2 regions of the Bradyrhizobium sp. WSM2254 genome follow, and region 1 is predicted to be linked to the other one. Evidence: riboswitches for the same ligand, from Rfam matches in the RefSeq annotation. Region 1 holds a riboswitch; the other holds the start of a gene.
What was found. A riboswitch is a leader RNA that binds a small molecule or an ion and turns the genes downstream of it on or off. The one in region 1 is predicted to bind glycine.
Positions count from the first base shown of each region.

Region 1 (6,967 bases):
AGTCATCGAGAATGACGAGGCGGAGCGGCGGCTCGCCGGCATTGCCGACCTGATCGTCACCCATGATCGCGATATCGTCACGCGCGCTGACGATTCCGTGCTGTCGGTCGTTGCCGGACGCGCGCAATTCATCCGGAGGGCCCGCGGCTATGTTCCCGAGCCGATACGGTTGGCGCGTGCCGTGCCGCCGGTGCTCGCAGTGGGCGGCGCGCTGAAGGCATCTGTCACGATTACGCGCGGTGATGAAGCCTTCGTCTCCCAGCACATCGGCGATCTCGATACCGTGGACGGCATTCGCTTCTTCGAGGAGACGATTGAGCACCTGATCTCGACGCTGGATGTCGAGCCGGCCGTCGTGGCGCATGATCTTCACCCCAACATGCCCTCCACCCGCTTTGCCGAGGCGAGCGGCCACAGGCCGATTGCGGTCCAGCACCATCATGCACATGCGGCGTCCGTGATGGCGGAGCACGGTATCGACGGACCCGTGCTGGCACTGGTGCTTGACGGCTTTGGTCATGGTAGTGACGGCGGGAGTTGGGGCGGCGAGCTGTTGCGATGTGAGGGCGCGCGCTTCCGTCGGATCGGACATCTGGTGCCGCTCAGGATGCCAGGTGGCGATCGCGCCGCGCGCGAGCCTTGGCGGATGGCCGCCGGCGTGCTTCAGGCGCTCGGGCGCGGCGCGGAGATTCCGCGTCGCTTTGCAGCACAGCCGTTGGCGGCGGTGGTTTTGGCCCTGCTCGACCAGCCCGACGTGCCAACGACGACCAGCGCCGGCCGGATGTTCGATGCAGCCGCCGGATTGCTGGGACTCTCCACGCGACAGAGCTATGAAGGCGAAGCCGCGATGAAGCTGGAGGCGTGTGTTCACCGTACACGCGTCGCCGAGGATGCCTGGACAATCGAACAAGGCGTGTTGTCGCTGTATCCGCTGTTTGAACGTCTTGTGGCTGATGCCCCCGGTCCGACCGTAGGCACGGAGCTGTTTCATGGCACGTTTGCCGCGGCCTGCGTCGACTGGATCGCCTGTGCGGCACGAGAGACCGGCCTCACCACAGTCGTTTTGAGCGGCGGCTGCTTCCTCAACGCGATCCTGAGCGAGGAGGTGCAGCGCGGCTGCGTCGCTGTCGGCCTCAATCCGCAGCTCGCGCGCCAGGTGCCGCCGAATGACGGCGGCTTGAGCCTCGGCCAAGCCTGGGTTGCCGCTCTTCAAATGCTCGAACAACAAAGGCTGTAAGGAAACGCCTGATGTGTCTCGCCATACCAGCAGAGGTTACAAAGCTCCTTCCCGACGAGATGGCCGTCGTCTCGATCGACGGCGTCACCAAGGAGATTTCGGTGGCGCTGATCGCAGATCTTGCCGTCGGCGACTACGTGATCATCCATGTCGGCTATGCCCTGACCAAGATCGATCCGGATGAGGCGAGGCGGACGCTGGAGCTTATGCGTGAGCTCAGCACCGAGGGGCAGGGAGCAATGCAGTGAAATACGCCGACGAATTTCGGGACAAGGCAATCGCGCTGGGGTTGGCCAAGGTGATCCGGTCTGAGGCCAATCCGCAGAGGTCCTACCGCTTCATGGAGTTCTGCGGCGGACATACGCACGCGATTTCGCGCTATGGCCTGGAGGACATACTGCCCAAGAACGTGCGGATGATCCACGGCCCCGGCTGTCCCGTCTGCGTGCTGCCGGCGGGACGTATCGACATGGCGATCCGGCTGGCCGATCGGCCGGAGGTGATCCTTTGCGTCTATGGCGATTTGATGCGGGTGCCGGGCTCGCAAGGTGCCTCGCTGTTGAAGGCGAAGGCACGTGGCGCCGACGTCCGCATGGTCTATTCCACGGTCGATGCGATCCGGATCGCGGAAGAGAATCCGGAGCAGGAAGTCGTGTTCTTCGCGATCGGCTTCGAGACCACGACGCCGCCGACCGCAATCTTGATCCGGCGCGCTGAGAAGAAGCAGCTCGAAAACTTCAGCGTGGTCTGCAACCACGTGCGGACGCCGCCGGCGATGCAGAACATTTTGGAGAGTCCCGACACCCGCAGCATCCGCCGCGTCGAGATCGACGGTTTCGTGGGGCCCGCGCATGTCAGCATCATCATTGGCACCGAGCCCTACGAGGTCTTTGCAGAGGAATTTGGCAAGCCGGTGGTGATCTCGGGCTTCGAGCCGCTTGACATGATGCAGGCGATTCTGATGCTGGTGCGTCAGGTCAACGAGAACCGGAACGAGGTGGAGAATCAATACAGCCGTGCCGTAACGCGCGATGGGAATCCGCGCGCCAAGGAGGAGGTCTCGAATATTTTCGAGCTGCGCGATCAGTTCGAATGGCGAGGCCTCGGGCTCGTGCCCTATAGCGGATTGAAGCTGAAGCAAACCTACGCCAGATTTGATGCGGAGATGCGTTTCGCCTTGAACGAGCTGCGCGTCCCCGACAATCCGGCCTGCGAATGCGGCGCGATCCTGCGCGGTGTCAAGAAACCGGTCGACTGCAAGCTGTTCGGAACGGTGTGCACGCCGGAGACCCCGGTGGGATCCTGCATGGTCTCCTCGGAAGGCGCATGTGCCGCGCATTGGACCTATGGTCGCTTCCGCGATCGTCAGCAGAAGCGGGCGTCATGAGAGCCCATCAGCGCAAGCTCGACATCAAGCACGGCTGCGTCGACCTGTCCCACGGTTCCGGCGGCCGTGCGATGTCGCAGTTGATCTCGGGCCTGTTCCACGAGGCGTTCGGCAACGAATGGCTGGCGCGCGGCAACGATCAGTCCGCCTTCGACGTCGGCGCCGGGCGCATGGTGATGACGACTGATGGCTATGTGATTTCACCGCTGTTCTTTCCCGGAGGCAATATCGGCTCGCTCGCGGTGCACGGCACCGTCAACGACATCGCCATGGCCGGTGCCCGACCGCTTTATCTGTCTGCGAGTTTCATTATTGAGGAAGGCTTTCGGTTTTCAGACCTCAAGATGATCGCGGACTCCATGGGCGAGGCGGCGCAATCCGCCGGCGTTCATATCATCACCGGCGACACCAAGGTGGTCGAGCGCGGCAAGGCCGATGGCCTGTTCATTTCGACCGCGGGCGTTGGCCTGGTGCCTAAGGGACTCGATCTCTCCGCCGAGAATGCGAGGGTCGGAGATCGGGTGCTGATCTCGGGCACGCTTGGCGATCACGGCGTCGCAATCATGTCAAAGCGCCAGAACCTCGCCTTTGAAACGGAGATCGTCTCGGATTCGGCCGCCCTGCATGATCTGGTCGCCAGGATGGTGGCGGCGGGCGGCCGCGGCATCCGTCTGATGCGAGATCCCACGCGCGGCGGCCTCGCGGCGACATTGAACGAAATTGCCCAGCAGTCCGAACTAGGCTTCAGCCTCCAGGAAGAGGCGATCCCGGTCAAGCCGGGGGTGGCGGCTGCCTGCGAGATGCTCGGGCTCGATCCGCTCTACGTCGCCAATGAGGGGAAGCTGGTCGCGATCGTGTCGCCTGATGTCGCCGGAGCCGTGCTGGCCGCCATGAGAGCGCACCCGCTCAGTCGCGATGCCGCCGATATCGGCGAAGCGGTGCCGGACGATCATCACTTCGTGCAGATGGCGACGAGCTTTGGCGGTGGCCGGATCGTCGACTGGTTGTCGGGCGAGCAACTGCCCCGGATCTGTTGAGGCCCAAGATGCGCATTCAGCCCCATGCCAACGCCGCGTCCTATACCTACACCGCGAAGCACGAGAGTTCAGTCCGGTGGATTCGCTTGAAATCTACGATATCGCGAGCCAGCACTGTGAGGAGCATTCAATCGAAGTCCTCAACGAATTCATTAAAGTATCTTTTCGCTGGCTGTGCACTCCGGATTGACCGACAAGACCCATGGCTCAATGCAAAGCGCCCAGACCGAAATCCCTCTACCGACAGGTCAACCCCGTAAACGACGCAGAACGGCAAGAATTTGCATCTTCGGTTCATTGTTGACCCAAGCCGCGTAGTAGAATACTTGAGAAGTGCAGCCACAAATTTGATGTCGTGACTCAGGAGGTCGAGTCCCAAAGACGTCGCTTGCGGAAGAGATCGGCTTCGGCCGACGCCGAAGGAGCAACCGCCCCGGAAACTCTCAGGCAACAAGGACCGCGTGTGACGAAACAACATCTGGAAAGAGGTGCCTTGGCACCCGCCGACGGGATAATACTCTCAGGCAAATAGACAGATGGGGCGCATTTGAAATCAATCACTTGATTGAGGTGCGCGTCCATGTCCAAGACTGTCGAACAAGTCACCACACCTAGTTTATCGGCCAGGCGCCTAGCCGGTCCGATCAGTGTCCTCGATCTATTCACGATCGGAATCGGCCCATCCAGCTCGCATACCGTTGGACCGATGCGCGCGGCCCATCGATTCATCGAATGCTTGGGCGAAGATCTATGGCGCTGTCGCTCTGTCGTCGTCGAGCTCTACGGGTCGCTGGCGCTGACTGGCAAGGGTCACCGCACCGATATTGCCCTTCTGCTGGGACTATCGGGCTGGCTGCCGGAATCCGTTGATCCTGAAGCCATATCCATTATTGCCGGGCTGATCCGATCGCGTTCCGAGATTTTGCTTGGCGGTCGTCATGCGGTTGGCTTCGATGAGCGTCAGCACCTCACCTTCCGCACCGGCGAGTTCCTGCCGGGGCACTCAAATGGTATGAAATTCGCAGCGCATTCGGATACGGGCGTCCTGCTTCGTCAAACCTATTACTCCGTTGGCGGCGGCGCGATCGTGTGTGAAGGCAACCAGCCGAGGAACCCCGCTGTTCGAAACGTTGGATGTGAGCCGTACCCGTTCACGTCAGCGCATGAGCTTCTTACGATAGGTGAGAGGACCGGCTTGTCGATTGCCGATATCGTTGCTGCCAACGAGCTATCGCATAGGGAGGAGACTGAAACCATCGCATTCCTGGATAGCGTTCGCGATGCAATGATGCGCTGCATCGATCGCGGGTGTGTCAACGGGGGTGTTCTGCCTGGTGGCCTGAAGGTACCGCGCCGTGCGCCAGGCCTGCTCAGCCAGCTCAAGACGACGTCAAAGGGGGCGGCACATCCATTTCACGTGATGGAATGGGTCAGCCTCTTTGCTCTCGCGGTCAATGAAGAGAACGCGGCCGGGGGACGGGTCGTGACTGCGCCGACGAATGGAGCTGCCGGCGTCATACCCGCGGTCCTGAAATTCTCCGAGATGTTCTTCCCGGATCCGAACCCGGCAAAAGCCCGCATCTTTCTCCTGACGGCGTCCGCGATCGGTATGCTCTACAAACGAAACGCTTCGATATCCGCCGCCGAAATGGGTTGTCAGGGCGAGGTCGGCGTTGCTTGCTCCATGGCGGCAGCAGGTCTTGTGGCCGTCCTGGGTGGCACCAACCGGCAGATCGAGAACGCCGCCGAGATCGGCATGGAGCATAACCTCGGTCTCACATGTGACCCGATCGGTGGCCTCGTGCAGATCCCGTGCATTGAGCGCAACACAATGGGTGCGATCAAGGCGATTAACGCAGCGATGCTCGCCTTGCATGGTGATGGCCGACATCACGTGTCCCTCGATGCCGTCATTGAAACGATGCGTCAGACGGGGGAGGACATGCGCACCAAGTACAAGGAAACGAGTCTGGGCGGTCTGGCAGTTAATGTGGTCGATTGCTGAAGATGAGGTACGCCGAAGGATTCGTTCTTCAAAGGACGCTTGTTTCGGACAATGCTCGGATCGCGCGGCGCGTTCGGCGTAACAGCGCCGCTGGTCGAGACCCGCTGCATCTTCACCCCGCAACCGGGAAGCCGATCTGTCGGGAATTCCGTCGTCGATGGGCAACGTCGAGAATGAGGGTTCGCAGCCATTGCAGCCCGGGATCTCGTTCATGCGAGATGCGCCACTGAAGAACGTCGGTCATGAGCGGGAGGGATATGGGAGCTTCCACTTTCCTTATCGGCAGCGTGGCCGCTGCCCGATCTGCCAGGTCTGCGGGGATGAGCGCGAGGAACTGGGTCCCGATTAGGGCTTGCGGAAGCAGGGTGAAGCTTGGTGCCGTTATGCCGGCCTGCGGAGCGCGGCCAAATTGCTTGAAGAACCAAGCTTCTATGAACGTCGCTCGCTCGCTATAGGCCTGGGCGTGACGCATCTCGAGAAACTGTTCGAGCGTCAAGCTATCCCCGACACTTTCATTCTCCTTCCATACGATACATTCGTAGCTGATCGAAGGGAGGGCGGCGAACGGACAATCTTCCAGCATGAATCGATCCGGAACGATCAGGAAATCGATTTCGGTGCGAAAAAAGCGGGTGCTAGGACCTTGGTAGAATATATTTACCGAGGGAGCAACAGCGCGCAATGCGGCAAGGATATCGACGATGAGAGTTGCCCAGACATAGTCAGAGCACGCGATCGTAAAATGTCGCTCGGAGGTCGCTGGGTCGAACGAGGTACGCATTGCCAAGAGTTTTTCCGTTTCGGTCAGGATGGCGCGGAGCGGCGCCACCAATTCCTCTGCGAGAGGGGTGAGAGCCATTCGGCGGCCGTTCCGAACCAGCAACTCGTCTTCGAAGTGCTGGCGCAGCCTGGATAGAATCCCACTTGTCGCCGACTGGCTGAGCAGCAGTCGCTCGGCCGCCCGCGATATGTTTTGATGGGTCAGGATCGCGTCCAAGGCGACGAGCAGATTCATGTCGAGGTGCCGGAACCGCATGGGTGTTCTCTTTGAAGTTTCCATGGTCTGTCGGGAGCCCTTTCGCTCCCTTCCCTGGCACGAGTGTACCCGAGGCGCATCAGGCGACTGGGGGCGTTTGTGCTTGGCCCGGGCGGGCAAGCCGCTTGACATTAAGTCTTATGTGATCACAATACGAGATCAAATTTGTCGTGGTCGTTTCGGTCACGGGCACCTGCCCGCAGAGACCAGAAGAGGAGGGACTTATGCCAAAACTGCACCAAGTTTTTGGGGTTCTTGCGGTTGC
Region 1 covers NZ_AXAB01000018.1:177,702-184,668, forward strand. The annotation lists gene hypF (carbamoyltransferase HypF) at 1-1,237, shown strand, start outside; gene A3M7_RS0113795 (HypC/HybG/HupF family hydrogenase formation chaperone) at 1,249-1,485, shown strand; gene hypD (hydrogenase formation protein HypD) at 1,482-2,624, shown strand; gene hypE (hydrogenase expression/formation protein HypE) at 2,621-3,661, shown strand; glycine riboswitch at 4,043-4,131, shown strand; gene A3M7_RS0113810 (L-serine ammonia-lyase) at 4,242-5,666, shown strand; gene A3M7_RS44070 (LysR family transcriptional regulator) at 5,779-6,702, opposite strand; gene A3M7_RS0113820 (ABC transporter substrate-binding protein) at 6,927-6,967, shown strand, end outside.

Region 2 (6,967 bases), on a different contig from region 1:
CAGAGCTCGACCGACCAGCCGAGCGCATTGGCGCCGCGCTCGCGCGCGGTCCGGCCCATCGAGACCACGCGGACTTCGTCGCCATATTTCTCGCCAAACAGGGCGCGCGCCCCCGCTTCGCGGGCTTCATCGACGCCCATGACGCGGGTCGTGACCTCGTCGTTCTCCAGCACCACGTCGTTGGCGATGTCCTCGACGCGGGCCAGTTCCTCCGCCGTGATCGGCTTCGGATGCACGAAGTCGAAACGCAGACGATCCGGCGCGACCATCGAGCCGCGCTGGGCGATGTGATCGCCGAGCACCTGGCGCAGCGCCTCGTGGATGAGGTGCGTCGCTGAGTGATGCGCTCGGATCGACGAGCGACGCGAATGATCGACCTCGAGCTGCAGCGCGGTGCCGAGCTTGATTTCGCCGCTCTCCACCGTGCCGATATGGACGAAGAGATCGCCGAGCTTCTTCTGCGTGTCGGTGACGCGGAACCTGATACCGCCCTCCCCGAGCAGCACGCCGGTGTCACCGACCTGGCCGCCGGACTCCGCGTAGAACGGCGTCTGGTTCAGCACCAGCGCGCCGGTCTCGCCGGCCTTGAGGCTCGTGGCTTCCTGGCCGTCCTTCACCAGCGCGGACACCACGCCTTCGGCGGTCTCGGTCTCGTAGCCCAGGAATTCGGTGGCCCCGAGCTTTTCGCGCAGCGGGAACCAGATCGCCTCGGAGGCCGCCTCGCCCGAGCCCTTCCAGGACTCGCGCGCCTTGGCCTTCTGGCGCTCCATCGCGTCGGTAAACGAAGCTTGATCCACGCCGATGCCGCGCGACTTCAGCGCGTCCTGCGTCAGGTCCAGCGGGAAGCCGTAGGTGTCGTACAGCGTGAAGGCGACGTCGCCGTCGAACATGTCGCCCTTCTTCAACGAAGCGCTCTTCTCGTCGAGGATGGCAAGGCCCCGCACCAGCGTCTTGCGGAAGCGGGTCTCTTCCAGCCGCAGCGTTTCCTCGATCAGATTTTCCGCGCGCATCAGCTCCGGATAGGCCTGGCCCATCTCGCGGACCAGCGCCCAGACCAGGCGGTGCATCAGCGGCTCTTTCGCGCCGAGAAGCTGCGCATGGCGCATCGCGCGGCGCATGATCCGGCGCAGCACATAGCCGCGGCCTTCATTGGAGGGCAGCACGCCGTCGGAGACGAGGAAGGCCGAGGAGCGTAAGTGGTCGGCGATGACGCGGAACGAGGCGACAGTCTGCTCGTTCGGCCCGCTGCCGAGCGCGGAGGCGGTCGCGTCGATCAGGTGGCGGAACAGATCGGTCTCGAACACGCTGTCCACGCCCTGCATGATGCAGGCCATGCGCTCCAGGCCCATGCCGGTGTCGATCGAGGGACGCGGCAGATCCACGCGCTCCTCCTTCGTCACCTGCTCGTATTGCATGAACACCAGATTCCAGAATTCGAGGAAGCGGTCGCCGTCCTCCTCAGGAGAACCGGGAGGGCCACCCCAGATATGGTCACCGCGATCGATAAAAATCTCCGAGCACGGGCCGCACGGCCCGGTGTCGCCCATCGCCCAGAAATTGTCCGAGGTCGGGATGCGGATGATGCGGTCGTCGGAGAAGCCGGCGATCTTCTTCCAGAGCCCATGCGCCTCGTCGTCGGTGTGGTAGACCGTGACGAGCAGCTTGTCCTTCTTCAGCCCAAAGTCCTTGGTGATGAGCGTCCAGGCCAGCTCGATCGCGCGCTCCTTGAAATAGTCGCCGAACGAGAAGTTGCCGAGCATCTCGAAGAAGGTGAGATGGCGCGCGGTGTAGCCGACATTGTCGAGGTCGTTGTGCTTGCCGCCGGCGCGCACGCATTTCTGCGAGGTGGTGGCGCGCTGATAGGGCCGCTTCTCGACGCCGGTGAAGACGTTCTTGAACTGCACCATGCCGGCATTGGTGAACATCAACGTCGGATCGTTGCGCGGCACCAATGGCGAGGACGGCACGATCTCGTGGCCGTTCTCGGCAAAGAAGTTCAGAAAGGTCGACCTGATCTCGTTGACGCCGCTCATGTTCATCCAATCGGGTGTGTTCGGACCCGCGACCGCCGTCCAAACCGGAAATTAAGGCTGATATCTGCGGGCCAAAGCGCTTTTAGACAAGGCCAGCTTCGCTGTCCAGAAACTGTGCAGAGAGATCAGAGGGTTGCCGCAGGCGCGCAATCCCGTTGCAATCCCGTTGAAAGGCGCAATCCCCGCGTTGACAGGCTTGGCTGCCCTGTGGTCTCTACCCATCTGTATCGTACGGCCACGTCGGGAGAGACCGGCTTTGGTGCCGGCGCCGAAGGAGCAACCGCCCCGGAAACTCTCAGGCAAAAGGACCGCGTGGCTTTGACAGCATCTGGAAAGAGGCGCCGACGGGCTTGAGGCCCGGACTGCGTCCGCCGACGGGATAATACTCTCAGGCACAGCGACAGATGGGGCTTCGACTGGTTGGCTCGGGGAATCGTCCCCGGGGAACCGCCGAGGGCCCCTGTGATGCTTGCACCCGACCAAGACTCCCTAAAACGTACGCCCCTCCACGACCTTCATGTGTCCCTCGGCGGCAAGATGGTGCCGTTCGCGGGCTATGACATGCCCGTGCAGTACCCCGCGGGCGTGCTGAAGGAACATCTCCATACCCGCAGCTCCGCCGGCCTGTTCGACGTCTCCCACATGGGCCAGATCCGCTTGCTGCCGAAGTCCGGCAAGGTCGAGGACGCCGCCCGCGCGCTGGAACGGCTGGTGCCGCAGGACATCGTCGCGATTGCGCCGGGCCGGCAGCGCTACGCCCAGTTCACCAATGAAGATGGCGGCATTCTCGACGACCTGATGGTCGCCAATTTCGGCGATCACCTGTTCCTGGTCGTCAACGCCGCCTGCAAGGCCGAGGACGAGGCGCATCTGCGCGCGCATCTGTCCGACGACTGCGTCATCGATTCGCTGGCCGACCGCGCCCTGATCGCGCTCCAGGGCCCGAAGGCCGAATCCGCGCTGGCGAAATTCTGTGCAGAGGCGCCGTCCGTGAAGTTCATGGACGCCGGCCCGCACAAGGTCGCCGGCCTCGACTGCTTCGTCTCGCGCTCCGGCTACACCGGCGAGGACGGGTTCGAGATTTCGGTTCCGGCCGCGGACGCCGAGCGTCTGGCAAAAAGTCTGCTGGAAAACCCTGACGTGCTGCCGATCGGCCTCGGCGCCCGCGACAGCCTGCGGCTGGAGGCCGGGCTCTGCCTCTACGGCCACGACATCGACACCGCCACCACGCCGGTCGAGGCCGCGCTGGAATGGTCGGTGCAGAAAAGCCGCCGCAGCGGCGGCGCCCGCGCCGGTGGTTTCCCCGGCGCCGAGAAGATCCTCGCCCATTTCGATCAGGGTGCCGGCCGCCGCCGCGTCGGCCTGCGCGCGGAAGGCCGCGCGCCGGTGCGCGAGGGCGCGCTGCTGTTTGCGGATGCGACATCCGCCGCGCCGATCGGAACGGTCACATCGGGCGGCTTCGGCCCGAGCCTGAACGCGCCGGTCGCGATGGGCTACGTGCCCACCGCACTGGGCGCGCTCGGCACCAGCCTCTTCGCCGAGGTGCGCGGCCAGCGACTGCCGCTCACGGTCGCCGCCATGCCCTTCGTGAAAAACACCTACAAACGCTGAGGACTTCAGAAATGACCACGACGCTGTACACCTCCGATCATGAATGGCTCGCCATCGAGGGCGACGTCGCCACCGTCGGCATCACCGACTACGCGCAGCAGCAGCTCGGCGACGTCGTGTTCGTCGAACTGCCCAAGCTTGGCCGCGTGCTGAAGAAGGCGGAAGCCGCCGCCGTGGTGGAATCGGTGAAGGCCGCCTCCGACGTCTACGCGCCTGTTACGGGCGAAGTGCTCGAGACCAACGCCGCGCTCGCCGCCGAGCCGGCGCTGGTGAACACCGATGCGCAAGGCGCCGCCTGGTTCTTCAAGATCAAGATTGCCGACAAGAGCGAACTCGGCGGCCTCATGGATGAAGCCGCCTACAAGGCCCACACGGCGTGAGGATATGACCCGAGCCGTTTCAACATACTCACTGTCATGCCCCGCGAAGGCGGGGCATCCAGTAAACGCAGCCGGTTCGGCCAGAACCGAGAGGCCGCGGCGTACTGGATCGCCCGCCTTCGCGGGCGATGACAGCAACTCCTAGCGAGGACCCATGATGACCGCGCACCGCAAATCCAACGGCGACACCGCCAATTTCGCTCGCCGCCACATCGGCCCGTCGGCGCGCGACGTCGCCGCGATGCTGGAGGCCGTCAACGCCAAGAGCGTCGACGCGCTGATGGCGGAAACGCTGCCGGCCTCGATCCGGCAGGCCGCCCCGCTCGATCTCGGCAAGCCGCTCAGCGAGACCGAGGCGATCGCGCATATGGGCGAGCTCGCTGCCCAAAACCAGGTCTTCACCTCGCTGATCGGCCAGGGCTATTCGGGCACGATCCTGCCCGCGGTGATCCAGCGCAACATCCTGGAAAATCCGGCCTGGTACACCGCCTACACGCCGTACCAGCCGGAGATCAGCCAGGGCCGGCTGGAGGCGCTGTTCAACTTCCAGACCATGATCTGCGACCTCACCGGGCTCGACGTCGCCAACGCCTCGCTGCTCGACGAGGCGACCGCGGCAGCCGAAGCGATGGCGCTGGCGGAGCGGCACTCGCGGGTCGAAGCGAAGGCCTTCTTCGTCGACAAGGACGTGCATCCGCAGACGTTAGCTGTGATGCGCACCCGCGCCGAGCCGCTCGGCTGGAAGCTGATCGTCGGCGATCCTCTCACCGAACTCGACAGCGCCGACGTGCTCGGCGCGCTGCTGCAATATCCCGGCAGTTCGGGCGCAGTGCGCGATCTCAGGCCCGCAATCGCGACGCTGAAGGCCAAGGGCGCCCTCGCGATCGTTGCCGCCGACCTGCTGGCCCTGACGCTGCTCGCCTCGCCCGGCGAGCTCGGGGCCGACATCGCGATCGGCTCGGCGCAGCGCTTCGGCGTGCCGATGGGCTATGGCGGGCCGCACGCGGCCTACATGGCGGTGCGCGATGCGCTGAAGCGCTCGCTGCCCGGCCGCATCGTCGGCCTCTCCGTGGATTCGCGCGGGATGCCGGCCTACCGCCTCGCGCTCCAGACCCGCGAGCAGCACATCCGCCGCGAGAAGGCGACCTCCAACATCTGCACCGCGCAGGTGCTGCTCGCCGTGATCGCCGCGATGTATGCGGTCTATCACGGCCCCGAAGGCCTTGCGCAGATCGCGCGCCAGGTGCATCGCCGCGCTGCCGTGCTCGCCAGCGGGCTGCGCAAGATCGGCTTTGCGCCTGCTAGCGAAAACTTCTTCGACACGCTCAGCGTCGATGCCGGCGCCAAGCGCGCCGAGATCGTCGCGCGCGCGGCTGCCGAGAAGATCAATCTCGGCGTCGGTGATGCGGCTTTGCGCATCGCGCTCGACGAGACCACCACGCCCGCGACCGTCGAGGCGGTCTGGCGCGCCTTCGGCGGCCAGCTTGCTTACGCCGAGATCGACGCCACCACGCACGAGGCGCTGCCGGAGGCGCTGAAGCGCACGACCGCGTTCCTCATCCATCCGGTGTTCCACGCGCATCGCTCGGAGACCGAGATGCTGCGCTACATGCGCAAGCTCAGCGACCGCGACCTCGCGCTCGACCGCGCGATGATCCCGCTCGGCTCCTGCACCATGAAGCTGAACGCGACCACCGAGATGATGCCGCTGACCTGGCCGGAATTCGGCTCCCTGCACCCGTTCGCCCCGCGCGAGCAGGCCAAGGGCTATCACGCGCTGTTCGCGCGGCTGGAAAAGTGGCTGTGCGACATTACCGGCTATGATGCGATCTCGCTGCAGCCGAATTCCGGCGCGCAGGGCGAATATGCCGGGCTTCTGGCGATCCGCGCCTATCACGCCGCGCGCGGAGAGACGCATCGCAAGATCTGCCTGATCCCCTCCTCCGCCCACGGCACTAACCCGGCCTCGGCCGCGATGGTCGGCATGGACGTGGTGGTGGTCGCTTGCGAGAAGAACGGCGACGTCGACGTCAATGATCTCCGCGCCAAGGCCGACAAGCATGCGAATGACCTCGCCGCGGTGATGATCACCTATCCCTCGACCCACGGCGTGTTCGAGGAGCACATAAGCGAGATCTGCGACATCGTGCACGGCCATGGCGGCCAGGTGTATCTCGACGGCGCCAACCTCAACGCGCAGGTCGGTCTGTCACGGCCCGGCGATTACGGCGCCGACGTCAGCCATCTCAACCTGCACAAGACCTTCTGCATTCCGCATGGCGGCGGCGGCCCGGGCATGGGCCCGATCGGCGTCAAGGCGCATCTTGCGCCGTTCCTGCCGGGCCACCCCGCGACGAATGGGGATGCGCCGGTCGGCCCGGTCTCGGCCGCACCGTTCGGCTCGGCCTCGATCCTGACCATCTCCTACATCTATATCCTGATGATGGGCGGCGAAGGGCTGAAGCGCGCCACCGAGATCGCGATCCTCAACGCCAACTACATTGCAGCAAGGCTCGATGCGCATTTCCCGGTGCTCTACAAGAACGCGAAGGGCCGCGTCGCGCATGAGTGCATCGTCGATCCCCGTGCGCTGAAGACGACCAGCGGCGTCACCGTGGACGACATCGCCAAGCGCCTGATCGATTACGGCTTCCACGCTCCGACCATGAGCTTCCCGGTGCCGGGCACGCTGATGATCGAGCCGACCGAATCGGAATCGAAGGCGGAGCTGGATCGCTTCTGCGAGGCGATGATCGCGATCCGGAAGGAAATCGCCGAGGTCGAGGCCGGCCGCTTCAAGATCGAGGCGTCGCCTTTGCGCCAAGCCCCGCACACCGTGCACGACATCGCGGATGATGCGTGGAATCGCGCCTACACGCGTGCCGAGGGCTGCTTCCCCGACGGCGTCTCGCGCACCGACAAATACTGGAGCCCTGTGGGGCG
Region 2 covers NZ_KI421444.1:128,399-135,365, reverse strand. The annotation lists gene alaS (alanine--tRNA ligase) at 1-2,033, opposite strand, end outside; glycine riboswitch at 2,265-2,353, shown strand; gene gcvT (glycine cleavage system aminomethyltransferase GcvT) at 2,499-3,644, shown strand; gene gcvH (glycine cleavage system protein GcvH) at 3,656-4,024, shown strand; gene gcvP (aminomethyl-transferring glycine dehydrogenase) at 4,182-6,967, shown strand, end outside.
Region 2: it holds a riboswitch for glycine, as region 1 does, so the genes downstream of both, gcvT (glycine cleavage system aminomethyltransferase GcvT) here and A3M7_RS0113810 (L-serine ammonia-lyase) in region 1, are expected to answer to the same signal.